4 regions of the Janthinobacterium kochi genome follow, and region 4 is predicted to be linked to each of the others. Evidence: predicted binding sites of a transcription regulator. Region 4 holds the regulator's gene; each other region holds the start of a gene.
The links. Region 4 encodes FNR, which switches genes on or off when oxygen is low (the NO sensors DNR and NnrR bind a similar motif). Its sites were predicted from a motif close to TTGATNNNNATCAA; they were not measured.
Positions count from the first base shown of each region.

Region 1: the regulator FNR is predicted to act here: its motif matches at 1,070-1,083, upstream of ACQ4WL_RS08340 (bacteriohemerythrin).
Region 2: the regulator FNR is predicted to act here: its motif matches at 1,084-1,097, upstream of ACQ4WL_RS06740 (KamA family radical SAM protein).
Region 3: the regulator FNR is predicted to act here: its motif matches at 1,880-1,893, upstream of ACQ4WL_RS25885 (lipid-binding SYLF domain-containing protein).

Region 1 covers NZ_JBNYXO010000003.1:141,175-144,381, reverse strand. Annotated here, with positions in the region: gene ACQ4WL_RS08355 (PepSY domain-containing protein) at 1-296, shown strand, start outside; gene ACQ4WL_RS08350 (hypothetical protein) at 424-609, shown strand; gene ACQ4WL_RS08345 (hypothetical protein) at 775-930, shown strand; gene ACQ4WL_RS08340 (bacteriohemerythrin) at 1,159-1,557, shown strand; gene ACQ4WL_RS08335 (hypothetical protein) at 1,560-2,414, opposite strand; gene ACQ4WL_RS08330 (TonB-dependent siderophore receptor) at 2,752-3,207, shown strand, end outside.
Region 2 covers NZ_JBNYXO010000002.1:534,010-537,216, reverse strand. Annotated here, with positions in the region: gene ACQ4WL_RS06750 (methyl-accepting chemotaxis protein) at 1-426, opposite strand, end outside; gene ACQ4WL_RS06745 (cache domain-containing protein) at 495-953, opposite strand; gene ACQ4WL_RS06740 (KamA family radical SAM protein) at 1,237-2,601, shown strand; gene ACQ4WL_RS06735 (MFS transporter) at 2,604-3,207, shown strand, end outside.
Region 3 covers NZ_JBNYXO010000019.1:46,319-49,525, reverse strand. Annotated here, with positions in the region: gene ACQ4WL_RS25890 (zinc-dependent alcohol dehydrogenase family protein) at 37-1,038, opposite strand; gene ACQ4WL_RS25885 (lipid-binding SYLF domain-containing protein) at 1,074-1,802, opposite strand; gene phbB (acetoacetyl-CoA reductase) at 2,326-3,048, shown strand; gene ACQ4WL_RS25875 ([FeFe] hydrogenase, group A) at 3,121-3,207, shown strand, end outside.
Region 4 covers NZ_JBNYXO010000018.1:65,200-68,406, reverse strand. Annotated here, with positions in the region: gene ACQ4WL_RS25645 (response regulator) at 1-1,170, opposite strand, end outside; gene fnr (fumarate/nitrate reduction transcriptional regulator Fnr) at 1,410-2,168, shown strand; gene ACQ4WL_RS25635 (FixH family protein) at 2,172-2,696, opposite strand; gene ccoG (cytochrome c oxidase accessory protein CcoG) at 2,751-3,207, opposite strand, start outside.

The DNA of each region.
Region 1 (3,207 bases), on a different contig from region 4:
AAGCTTTTGACAGCGTCTGCGGTGAAGAGTTGCAAGGCTGGCTCAATGCTGGCCACCTGGCGCGCCTGGACCGCGTCTTTTCGCGCGATGGTGAAACACGGCAATATGTGCAGGACCGCTTGCGCGAGCATGCCGTCGAACTGCGCGACTGGCTGGCGCAAGGCGCCATCGTGTACGTGTGCGGCAGCCTGCACGGCATGGCGGCAGGAATCGATGCTGTACTGCAAGAAGTGCTGGGGCAGGATGGCCTCGATGCCCTGCTGGCGGCCGGACGCTACCGCCGCGACGTATATTGATCTACATCAGTCCGCCCCCGGCGCCGCGCCGCTATGTGGGCAGGCGCACAGTCAGGGCCAGCCATCGGACTAAAGTGGCGACATGGCGGCATGATCGCCGCCCCACTCACTGTCTACGAGGCTAGCCATGAAAAACCCCTGGATGAGCATGTACCTGAGCGCCGCCAACCGCATCGCCAACACGGCGCGCGGCCACGCCACGGCCGCCGTCAAGCGCGAAGCGGCGAAAAATACGCGCCAATTGACGCAAGTGTGGTTCGATTCCTTCCTGCCCGCGGCAGGCAAGCCGCGGCGCAACCGCAAGGCCAAATAAGCCCCTGGCAACATTCGAACTGGTGCGGTGCATCACAGCAATAAGTTGAAGTTTCAATCAACTGAGCTACACTGCAAGCATGGTAGTAAAGATAATGCGTACGCGAATGAAGTGACCGGCAGGCCCCGCATCCCCGCGCCGCCACCGGCTCATCAGGAGACGACCATGTTGACGCTCAAAGTGCTGACCTGCCTTGCCTTGTCGGCCTTGCTGCTCGCTCCCCTCGTGCTGAGGGATACCATGCAGTTGTCGGCCGGGCAACAGTTGCAGGTGCCAAATGTCGATGCGCATGCCATGTGGCGCCACTGGCCCAGGCAATAAATAATACGCGCGGCTGAGAAAACGTCGCTGGCTGCGTTGCTTTGACTTGCCGTACTAGCATACTGTCTGCGACTTTATTGCGGATGGGAATTTGTTCTCTTCGCCGATGGCCTTCCTGATCCCCTCTTCACCATATTTTTTGATCCAGGTCATGGATTTCCCCCTTAGCTGCGTCCACACTCGAACAGTCCGCTTCGCATCGCGACGGACTTAACCGGGAGCATCGGCATGGGTAAATCGGACTGGAAGGATGAGATGGCGCTGGGCGTTCCCGCCATCGACGAGGCGCATGAGGCACTGTTTCAGGAGCTGGCGCGGCTGGGACAGTTGAGCGACCAGCATTTCAGCGTGGCGTTTCGCGAGCTGATTGCAGCCGTCGAACGCGATTTCCGCGAGGAAGAGGATTTGATGGAACAAATCGCCTTCCCCTCGCTGGCCAACCACCGCGAACAGCATGCGCGCGTGCTCAGCGGCTTGCACCATGCCTGGGCCGCCGTCGATGAAGGCGACCTGGAGCAGGGACGCCATGCGCTCTCGCTCTTGCCGCAATGGCTGATCTTTCACCAGGCCACCATGGACCTGGCCTTGGCGGCAGCGCTGGAGTTGGTGCAACGCCAGCCCACCTAGATCTACAGCAGCAGCACCGTCGCTTGCTCGGGCAAGACCACGCGGTAGTGTCCCGGGTATTTGTCTTCGCCGTCGAAAATCTTGCAAAACACGGGCTGGCTGATGTCGTTGACGGCTGGCTCGTTCATGGGCAAGGTGGCGATCAGTTGCTCGCCATCCATCAACTGCAAGGCGCTGCCCCGCTCGACCGCGCAAAAGGCCAGCGATTGCACATCGTTGGCGAACGGCCGCTTGTACCATGGCGTGATGGCCCGCACGGCGCGCCGCGCGTCGTGCAAGACTTGCCCCACGCGCGTGACGTTCCACGCATCGCGCGCCACCGATGGCTGGAGCACGATATTTGCCGTCAGCTCGCCCCGGCCCTTGTTCACCAGGAACGTGCCATCCTGCGCGGCAATGTCATCGTTGAGCGGCACGACAAACACGCCGCCGTCGGACACCTTGATCGGCACGGGGGCGCCATTGCCTTGCAAGGCCACGCGCACGTCGTCGATGGTGGCGCTCAACTTGGCCGGAATCAGGCGCAGGGCCATGACCACGCTGCCGCTCGACACTTGCCACACTTTCCTGGCCGTCAGATAACTCTCGCGGTAAGCCGTGAAACGGATGCGCGGCGCCTTGGCGTCGCTAGTGGCCGTGATCGTCACCGTTTGCGAGGGCGAGGCGTCCTCCGCTGGCGCAGTGGGTGCGGCCGGCCCAACGGGTGGCGGCACAAGGGGTGGCGACACAACGGCGGCGGCGGGCGGCACGCTGGCGCTTTGCAGCGGCGCGGGAACGACCGGCGGCGGCACGTGCTCCTGGGCCTGGCCCAGCGACACGACACACAACCATCCGGCACAAGCGATCCATATACGCATGCATTTCTTTCAATGAGGAAAATATTTTGTCAGCCCCCGCATTATCGCAGAAGGCCCGCCTGTGCGCCGCTCCTGGCCTGTCTGCACTCCGGTCTGCACTCTGTTGGTGCGCGCGCTTGATTATTTGGCAAATAGCATCTATATTGATAATGATTCTTATTCACGGAAGTGGGAGGAATCGCGCGCCCTTCTTTTCCACTGCCCGACCGCGCCGGGCCTTGCGGTGGAACTGCTATCCAAGCCAGACCACGGGCCAGCGTCACGCCATCCCCCAGCTACTGTGCAACTCGCCAGACGAGATAGGAACACTCACGACTAAAAATATTCCGGGAAAATGATGCAATCGACTACCGTACTCTCTTCTTCGCGCCAGCCCGCCTTGCGCCCCCTCCCCCGCCTGTTACACATCGCCCTGCTCAGCCTTGCCGCCGGCGTGGTCTTGCCTGCCCAGGCGGCCGATGCCGCCGCGGCCGACGTCACCATGCCGGCCGTCACCGTGCTAGGCCAGTCGATGGCCACCACGGAAGGCACGCAATCGTACACGGCAAGCGAAACGCGCAGTGCCACGCGCATGGACCTGTCCTTGCGCGAGACGCCGCAATCGGTCAGCGTCATCACGCGCCAGTTGCTCGACGACCTGGGCGCCGTGCGCCTGGACCAGGCGCTGGCGCAGACGACGGGCATCCAGGTGGGCCAGAACGATACGGAGCGCACGACCTTTTATGCGCGCGGCTTCGGCATCAACAATATTCAGATCGACGGCATGGCGCGCGGCGGCAATGCGCCGCTGCAA
Region 2 (3,207 bases), on a different contig from region 4:
TTGGTCCATCTGCGCCATTTCCATGGTTTCCAGCACGGCCTTGCGGTAGCCGGCCAGGGCCGTGATGGCGGCATCGACCAGGTTGCGCTCGGCGCCCGTGGCCGTGGCGCGCAGCGTGGCCAGCTGGGTGCCGATGGCCGCGTGACGCGCCTTGATCTGTTGCTCCAGTGTATCGAGGCGAGCCTTGGCGAAGCTGCCATTCGTCCACGACAGTAACTGGTACATATTGCCGTGTACGTGCCTGGCCTCGCCCAGTATGTCGGCGGCCGCCTTCAGATGCGTGATGCGCACGCGTACCATGTTTTCCAGCGAGGCATTTTGCCGCACCATGCCATACCAGGCGCCGGTCGAGCTGAGTAGCAGCAGCAGCAAGACCAGGGCGGGCGCCAGCAATAATTTTGGTCCGATACGTAATTGATTGAGCATGCTTGACTCCTGGCTATGGCCGTTCCAATGGCAGGCGGCGCACGGCGTGCGTGTGCGCAGCCCCTGCCTTATTTTTTATAGATCCCCGCTTCCAGCACCACATCGTTGACGCGCAGGATATACGTGGTCTTCGGCTCGATCTTGCCGCTGGTGGGGTTCTTGTACTGGTAGTCGACCCAGCCCTTGCCCTGCTTTTGCGCCAGTTCGATGATTTCGCGGCGATATTTTTTGCCATTCGCATCGGGCACATCCGTCAAATCCTTGCCCACGATGGAAGGATTGATGGGGTGGGCCAGCACGATGCCCGTCTTGATGTCACGCATGTCCACATACAGCGAGCCCTGCACGAAGTCGGGGTCTTTCGCCGTGATTTTCTTCATCATCTCTTCCTTGCCATGTGCCTTCATGAAGGCGGCGCCCCGTTCGGCCATGGCGATGGCGTCTTTTTCCGTTGGTTCGACCGCGGCACTGACGCTGCCGCCGGCAAAGGCCAGGCACAGCAGGCTACCCGTGAATAAGCGTTTCATGACAGCTCCTTGTGAGAATCGAGGGATGTGTTGCACAGCCGTAATTTACGTCGTCGTCGGTCCCATCAAATTGCGGTGGAACAAACTAAGGTGTTGCTTGTAGGCAGCGAGCAACGTATCGGAATGCTTGTTGATGTGTAGCAATTTGGTTCTTTGTGGCAAGAATTATGATGACTTTCACAGCATGCCGAGCTGGCATGGCCTGTGGGAGAAAAGGCTGGAATTGGCCGACATAGGGCCAATTTCATGAAAGTTATCGCTATTTGTTGGCAAGGAGACTATCGTGTCCGCACTCATTACCGAGCCGTTTCCACCCAAGTTCAAGCCGTATACGCGGCAAACCATTCATCAGGCGCGTCAGTGGGAATGGCTGCCGGAAGAGCAACGTGTAGCCGTGCAAGTGGTGTCGCACGTCTTGCCGTTTCGCACCAATGCCTATGTGCTCGACCAGCTGATCGACTGGAACAATATTCCTGACGATCCCATCTACCGCCTCGTTTTTCCCCACCGCGACATGCTGCCTCCCGAGCAGTACGCGCACTTGCGCGATCTCGTGCTGGTGCAGCGTGACAAGGCTGCCATCGATGCCTATGTGCATGGGATTCGCCTGGGCATGAATCCCCATCCGGCCGGGCAGATGACGCATAACGTGCCGCAAGTCGACGATGCACCCGTGCGCGGCCTGCAGCATAAATATGCGCAAACGGTGCTGTTTTTCCCCAGCGCGGGCCAGACGTGCCACGCGTATTGCACCTTCTGCTTCCGCTGGCCCCAGTTCGTCGGCATGGATGACATGAAATTCGATGCGCGCGAGTCGCATGAGCTGGTCGCCTACCTGAAACTGCATCCAGAAGTGACGGATGTGCTGATCACGGGCGGCGACCCGATGATCATGAACACGCGGCAACTGGCCGCCTACCTGGAGCCGCTGTTGGCGCCGGGCCTGGAACACATCCAGAACATTCGCATTGGCACCAAGGCGGTGGCGTATTGGCCGCAGCGTTTTGTCTCGGACCGCGATGCGGACGATTTGCTGCGCCTGTTCGAGCGCATCGTCAAGGCGGGCAAGAACCTGGCCGTGATGGGCCATTACAGCCACGCCGTCGAGTTGCGCCAGGATATCGCGCAGCAAGCGGTGAAACGCATCGTCTCCACGGGCGCCACCTTGCGCATGCAGGGGCCGCTGATCCGCCACATCAATGAAGATCCGGCTAGCTGGGCCGAGCTGTGGCAGACGGGCACGCGCCTGGGAGCGATTCCGTATTACATGTTTGTCGAACGCGACACGGGGCCGCGCAGCTATTTCGAGTTGCCCTTGGCGAAGGCGCACGAGATTTTCCAGGCCGCCTACCAGATGGTGTCGGGCCTGTCGCGCACGGTGCGCGGGCCCTCCATGAGCGCGTTCCCCGGCAAGATCGTCATCGATGGCATCGTCAGCATCCATGGCGAAAAACTGTTTGCCCTGCAATTTTTGCAGGCGCGCAACCCGGACTGGGTGCGCCGGCCGTTTTATGCGAAGTTCGATGCGGAAGCGACGTGGATAGACGATTTAAAGCCCGCGTTTGGCCATGATAAATTTTTCTTCGAGACCGATGAGCCTATGCCGCAGTTGCCGCATAAAATCATCCGCCTGGCACAGGCTGCCTGAGCATGCCCGCCGCCGGTGCGCCTGCCCGTTCCGGCGTGGCCGTGTTTTGCCTGGTGTTCCTGCCGTTTGCGCTTGGTCATTACCTGTCGTGCCTGCTGCGCGGCGTGAATGCCGTGCTGACGGCGGAATTGCTGGGCGCCATCGCCCTGACGCCAGCGCAGCTGGGCTTGCTGACCAGCGCCTTTTTTCTCGCCTTTGCGCTGGTGCAACTGCCGATCGGCATGGCGCTTGACCGTTACGGCCCCCGCACGGTGCAACTGTGGCTGCTGGCGCTGGCTGCCCTGGGTGTGTGGCTGTTCAGCCGGGGGCACAGCTTTGCCGAGCTGATGTGGGCACGCGCGCTGATGGGGGCAGGCCTGGGCGGCTGTTTCATGGCCGCCGTGAAAGCGATCTCGTGCGCCATCGCGCCAGCGCGCCTGCCTTCCGTGCATGGTTACCTGATCGCCGTGGGTGGCCTGGGCGCGGCCACCGCCACCATGCCCGTCAAGCTGGCCCTGCACTACACGGACTGGCGCGGCGTGTTCCTGGGCCTGGCGCTGGCGGCGCTGGCCATCGGCGTGCTGATCCGCCTGCTGTCGCCGGCCATGCCCAGGCCCGCCACCGCGC
Region 3 (3,207 bases), on a different contig from region 4:
TCTACCGCCCTGGCGGGACAGTGCGGCATCCCATGCTCAGGACCTGAGGCCGGGTACCAGCACGGCGGCGCCGTCAAAACGCCCGGCGCGCAGGTCCGCCTGCGCCTCGTTGGCCTGAAGCAGCGGGTAGACCAATGGCGTCGTCTTGAGGTTGAAACGCTCCGCCAGCGCCATGAACGCCAAGCCGTCGGCGCGGGTCAGGTTGGCTACCGAGCGCACGCTGCGTTCTCCCCACAGCAGGGAATAGGGCATGGCGGGCAAGTCGCTCATGTGGATGCCAGCGCAGACCACCGTGGCTCCTTTGGCGCAGGCGGCCAGTGCCAGTGGCACCAAAGCGCCATCCGGGGCGAACAGGATGGCCGCATCCAGCGCTACCGGGGCCGGCCCTGTCGATGGGCCCGCCCAGGCGGCCCCCATAGAACGGGCGAAGTGCTGCGTGCGCATGTCACCTTCGCGCGTGAAAGCGTAGACCTTGCGCCCTTGGGCCACCGCCAGTTGCGCCACGATGTGTCCGGCAGCACCGAAGCCGTAGATGCCGAGCCGGCGCGCCTCGCCCGTCATGACATAGGCACGGTAGCCTATGAGTCCTGCGCACAGCAGCGGTGCTGCGTGCACATCATCATGGCCATTGGGCAGCGGCAGGCAGTAGCGGGCGTCGGCCAACGCGTACTCGGCATAGCCGCCATCGCGGTCGTAGCCGGTAAAGCGGGCGGCATCGCACAGATTTTCGCGGCCGGAGCAACAATATACGCAGGCGCCACAACTGCCTGCCAACCAGGGTACGCCTACGCGCGCGCCGATCTGCAGATTGTTTACCTGGGCACCGATGGCAACCACCGTGCCGACAATTTCGTGTCCTGGTACGACTGGCATACGGCGTGCCGGCAGTTCGCCATCGAGCTGGTGCAGATCCGTACGGCAGACGCCGCAAGCGAGCACGCGCAGAAGCACATCCTGCCCCATGGGTGCCGGCACGGGACGCTCCAGTAGGTGCAACTGTGCGCCAGGCCCGCCGTGCTCAAGCACCATTGCCCGCATGGCAACTCCTTTCGTTCAATTTCAGGCGTGGTGAGCTATTTCGGCATGGCCGACGCTTCGCCCAGCGCTTGTTGCAAGGGCAGGGCGTGCGGATCGTCAGTGTTTGCTGCGGCAAAATCCTTTGGCGACAAAGTGCGTCCGTAAAAGGCATCGGTCAAATGCTGGTTGAATCGGATGTCGCTCAGTCCCACCGCCACGACATTGCCGAACAGGCCTTTTGTTCCGCTCCAGGCCACGACGTCGCCGATACCGACCGTGCCCTGCGCTATTTTCGACCAATTGATCACGGTCAGCCCCGCTGCCGCGTTGAGGGAAAAGTTATTTTTCTTCATGACCGCGTTGATGGCCTTTTCATTGTTCAAGACCATCACGATGGGGCCGCCTTCGGCACCGGCCTGCAAGCCCAGCGTCAAGCCGCCCAGGTTATAGAAGGCGGGCCCGCTCCAGCTGCCATCGGGACGCCTGACGAGCAGCAGCGCGCCTCCCCCTTGAGCGCCCACCCCCAGCGCAGCGCGGCCGTACGAGGGAACGATCAACATGCCCTTGGCTTGTGGCAGCAATGGCTGCATGCGTGCATCGGCCTGCAACTGGCGTACCACAGGAATGGCGGCTTCAACGCGCTTGTTGGCGCTCTCCATCGCCTTGCTGGCGAGATCGGGCGCGCTGCTCTGGCGGCCATCGCCTTGCGCCACAGCCACCCCTGACGCCAGCAGCATGAACCAGCAGGCAGCGCCTGCCTGGCGAATTTGATTCCCGATAGACATGGCAATTCCTTCCATAATGAGTGCAGGTCTGTGTTCACGATGTGTCCAAGTCTCATGTTAGCGCCGCCTGCCCGCCATTGACCATGATCTACATCACTGTTCCCGGTCGTGCCAGGCAGCGCACCGCATGCGCCGGGGGCATTTCTCTATAGTGCAAGGTCTTCAGATTCGTTCGATATTCGAGCGTTCCGGATAGGCTTGTCACGCGGTGTCATCCTGATTGTGGCCGTCCTCGCATTGCCAGTCGGAGACCGGTCACAAGGGCTGCCGCATCTCGCATCGTGGCGATGCCCCTTGTGATCAGGGGCTTGAAGATTGCCCCATGCCGCCGCGCATTGCCTGTGCCGTCAGGCCGCGACCAGTCCAATTAGTCTGAGAGGGATTGATCTATGTCATACCGTGCCAGTGACGTGACTGCCTGCAGTGGCGTACAGTGGACGCTGGTCGCCCCGCTCGCCGCCATGGGCGTGTCGACAGAAGCTGCCGCAATATTGGCCGGATTGCCACCATGGGAGCAATTTTCATGCAACGAACCGCACTCGTCACTGGTGGCACCCGAGGCTTGGGCAAAGCCATCTCCCTCGCATTGCAAGGGGGCGGCCACCGGGTCGCCGCCGTCTACCACTGCAATGCGGACGCTGCCAGCACATTTTCCGAAGCGACAGCGATTCCCACATTCCGATGGGATGTCAGCGACTTCAACGCCTGCCGCGAGGGCATTGCCGCTGTGGAACAACAACTGGGCCCCATCGATATCTTGATCAACAATGCCGGCATCACCAGCGATGCGCTATTGCACCGCATGGACACGGATCAGTGGTGGCAGGTCATCAATACCAATCTCGGCTCGATGTTCAATATGTGCCGTCATGTGATGGAAGGCATGCGGGCGCGCGAGTTCGGCCGTATCGTCAACATCAGTTCCGTCAATGGCGAGAAGGGCCAGCTTGGGCAGGCCAACTACGCCGCCGCCAAGGCCGGAATTCTCGGCTTTACCAGGGCGCTGGCGCTGGAAGGGGCGCGCAAGCAGATCACGGTCAACGCGGTCGCTCCCGGCTATTGCGATACCGAGATGGTGGCCGAGGTCGCCCCCGATGTCTTGCAAAAAATCATCGCCGGCATCCCCGTTGGCCGGCTCGGCACGCCTGCGGACATCGCGCGCCTGGTGGTATTTCTGGCTGACGATGCCAGTGGCTTCATCACGGGGGCAACCTTTGATGTCAATGGAGGCCAGTACATGGGCTAGCGCCAGCCGCCGCCGTGCAAGCGCCTGGACGCGGTGCCGCTGCGTCTTTGCGGTGCTCCGGGAGTGGTTCACATGATCACGCTGAAGGTCAATGGACGAGCTGTTGACGTCGAGGAAGGCTCTACCTGCCTTGATGCAGCGAGGCAGGCCGGGGTGCAT
Region 4 (3,207 bases):
CATGTTGGCCACGAAATCGCTCTTTGCGCGGTTGGCCGCCTCGGCCCGGTCGCGCTCCTGCTCCAGCTCCGCCGCGCGCGATTCGAGCTCCTGCTGCAGGCGGTCGCGTTCGCCCATCAGGCCGTTGAACGCCTCCGTCAGTTCGCCGATCTCGTCGCGCTGCTGCACCGGCACGGGGGTGAAGCGGCTGCCGCTGGTGCGCAGCGCCAGCAGGGTGTCGCGCAGGCGCACCAGCGGCGACAGCAGGCGCACGGTGACCCAGCCCAGAACAAAAGCGGCCAGCAGCGAAGCGAGGATGCTCCACAGTACCAGCCGGTACAGCACGCCATTGAACGGTTCGAAGGCATCTTCGACGGGCAGCGAGGCGGCCAGCAGCCAGTTTACGGACTTCAGGCGCTTGAAGCTGTTGACGGCCGTGATGCCGCGGCTGTTGGTGCTGACCATGCTGCCTTCGCCATCTTCCTTCAGCAACTGCGTGGTGGTCAGGTTGGCGTTCGGCTGGCGCGGCTGCAGCAAACGGCGGGTATCGGGGTGCAGCACATAGCGCGGCACCGCGCCGCGCGTGAGGATGAAGTAATAGCCGCTCTTGCTGATCTTTTCCGAGCGCAGGCGGCCCAGCAGGTTGTCCTTGTACAGGCGCAGCACGCCTATCACCACACCGGCCACCTGGCCATCGGCGGCCAGCACGGGCGCCACCATCTGCACGATGGGCATGCCGCTCGACTTGCCCAGCATCGGTTCGGTGATCATGGGCTGGCGCGTGCGCAGCACGGTCTGGAAGTACTCGCGCTCGGCGACGTTGATGCCGATGCGCCCTGCCACCTGCGGCATGTCGGCCACGATGGCGCCATGCGCATCGAGCACCAGCACGTCATCGAACAGCACCAGCATCGAGCGGCGCGCATAATATTCGCGCAATTGGGCGGGCTGGGCGATCAATTCCGGCGGCTGCTGCCTGGCCGTCAGCGTGACGATCTGCAGCAGCATGTCCAGCTTGTCGTCGAGCTCGGCAGCGGTGCGGGTGATCAGGGACGATTGCTGGCTCAGCAGTACTCTGGTGAAGTCGGCGCGCATGTGCTGCACCTGTATCATGGTGACCAGCGCGATCATGGCGATCGAGGTCAGGCTGGTGGCCAGCGCGACTTTTGCTTTAATGCCGAGAGGCTTCATGATTTCCTTTTCAGTACCGGGCGGCACAGGCGGCAGATAATGCTGTCAGGAATTTTCCTATCAATACATCAACTTGGCAAGCGGCGCCGCGCATATTGCCCTCCCCGCATGGGCATTTGACGATGTTGCCATATAATTAAAGTCAGAACGTGGTTTATTCAGCGTAATTGCGGTGAAATTGGCACACGGCAACTCTGTATGCAGTAAACTCGTTATTGCATTTTCTAAAAGGTACCGACATGACTGAAGCGCTACTCACTCCCACCTTGCCCACAGTGACCGTGGAAGCGTTGCGTGCGCGATGCTCGACCTGCAGCATGCATCAATTGTGCTTGCCGATGGGCCTCGATGTGGGCGACATGGACAGGCTGGACCAGATCATCGGCCGCCGCCGCAAGATCGTGCGCGGCGCCTCGCTGTTCCGCATCGGCGACTCGTTCCAGAACCTGTACGCGATCCGCCTGGGGCACTTCAAGACGTACCAGATCAATCCGGGCGGCGAGGAGCAGGTGACGGGTTTCCAGATGGCCGGCGAACTGCTGGGCATGGACGCCATCAGCGCCGACCGCCACCACTGTAATGCGGTGGCGCTGGAAGACAGCGAAGTGTGTGAAATTCCGTTTTCCAGTCTGGAACAATTGCTGGGCAATATGCCGACCCTGCTGCGCCATTTCCACCGCATGATGAGCCAGGAAATCACGCGCGAGCAAAGCGTGATGCTGTTGCTGGGCAATATGCAGGCGACGCAGCGTTTTGCCGCCTTTATCGTCAACCTGGCCTCGCGCTATGAAGCACGCGGCTATTCGGCCAGCAAATTTCAGCTGCGCATGTCGCGCGAGGAAATCGGCAACTACCTGGGCCTGACCATCGAAAGCGTCAGCCGTTTATTGTCGAAATTCAAGAAGGAAGGCTGGCTGCGCGTGTCGAACCGTGAAATTGAAATCCTGCAGCCGGCCAAGTTAAAAGCTATCACGGCCGGCACCGACGTCTGCAAATAAGGCTTACAGTTCCTCATCGGCGTGCAGCGCGATGCTGCGCTGCAGCGGCCAGGTCCAGATGCCGGACAGGCGCCACTCGCGTTTGTCGTTTTCCACCAGCACTTGCCAGCGGCTGCGCTCGAGCATCGGCAGCGCTACCGAGAAGTTGCCGGCCGCATCGGGCTGCACCAGCAGCTTGATATCTTTTTCCGGCAAGGTCGCATGCGCCAGATGCAGCTGCAGCGGACCCTGGTAAGCCTTGCCGAAGCTGTGCACGGAACCACTGAGGCGCGCTGCAGCAACGTCGTACGACAGGCTCGTATCCATGGCCAGGTTGCTGGCGATCGTGTCGCGCTTCAAATCCTGGTTGATCGCCTTGCCCTGCTTGTAATAGTCGCCCACCACCAGCGCATCAGGCTGCGTAAACGCGATATAGCCCATGAAGCTGCCGACGACCACGGACAGGCCGGGACCGATCATCAGCAGCCAGGGCCAGCGATGCTTGTACCACGGGGCAACGGGGGCTTGCAGCTTGAGACTGTCGGACATGATATTTCTCCTGTTTAATCGGCCAATCCCCATCCGGGGACTGGCCTTCCTACATTAGCGCGGCACGATGAATACCGCGCTTTCACGCACATGCAGCGATGGGTCGTCCAGCGAGTGCAATTCGATCGCAATCTTGTTCGAGCCCTTTTCGCCGACCCCGTGCGGCACGCGCAGGCGGATCGGCCAACCCAGCGTTTCCGTCGGCTGCAACATCACTTCTTCGCGCGTCAGCAAGGTCAGGCCCGGCAAGCCGGAGACACTGATTTTAAAATGCTGGCTTTGCTCCGAGGTGTTCATGATCTGCAGGCGGTAGACGTTTTCGATCATGCCGTCTTCCACTTCGCGTCCCATCGAACCGCGGTCGCGGATCACGTCCATTTTCAGGGGCGTGCGCAGGGCCAGCGAGGTACACACGGCGATGATGATCAAGGCCAGGATGGAAGTGTAGATCAGCACGCGCGGGCGCATGGCGCGCTGGCGGATCTGCTTCGAATTGAAGTTGTTTTCCATC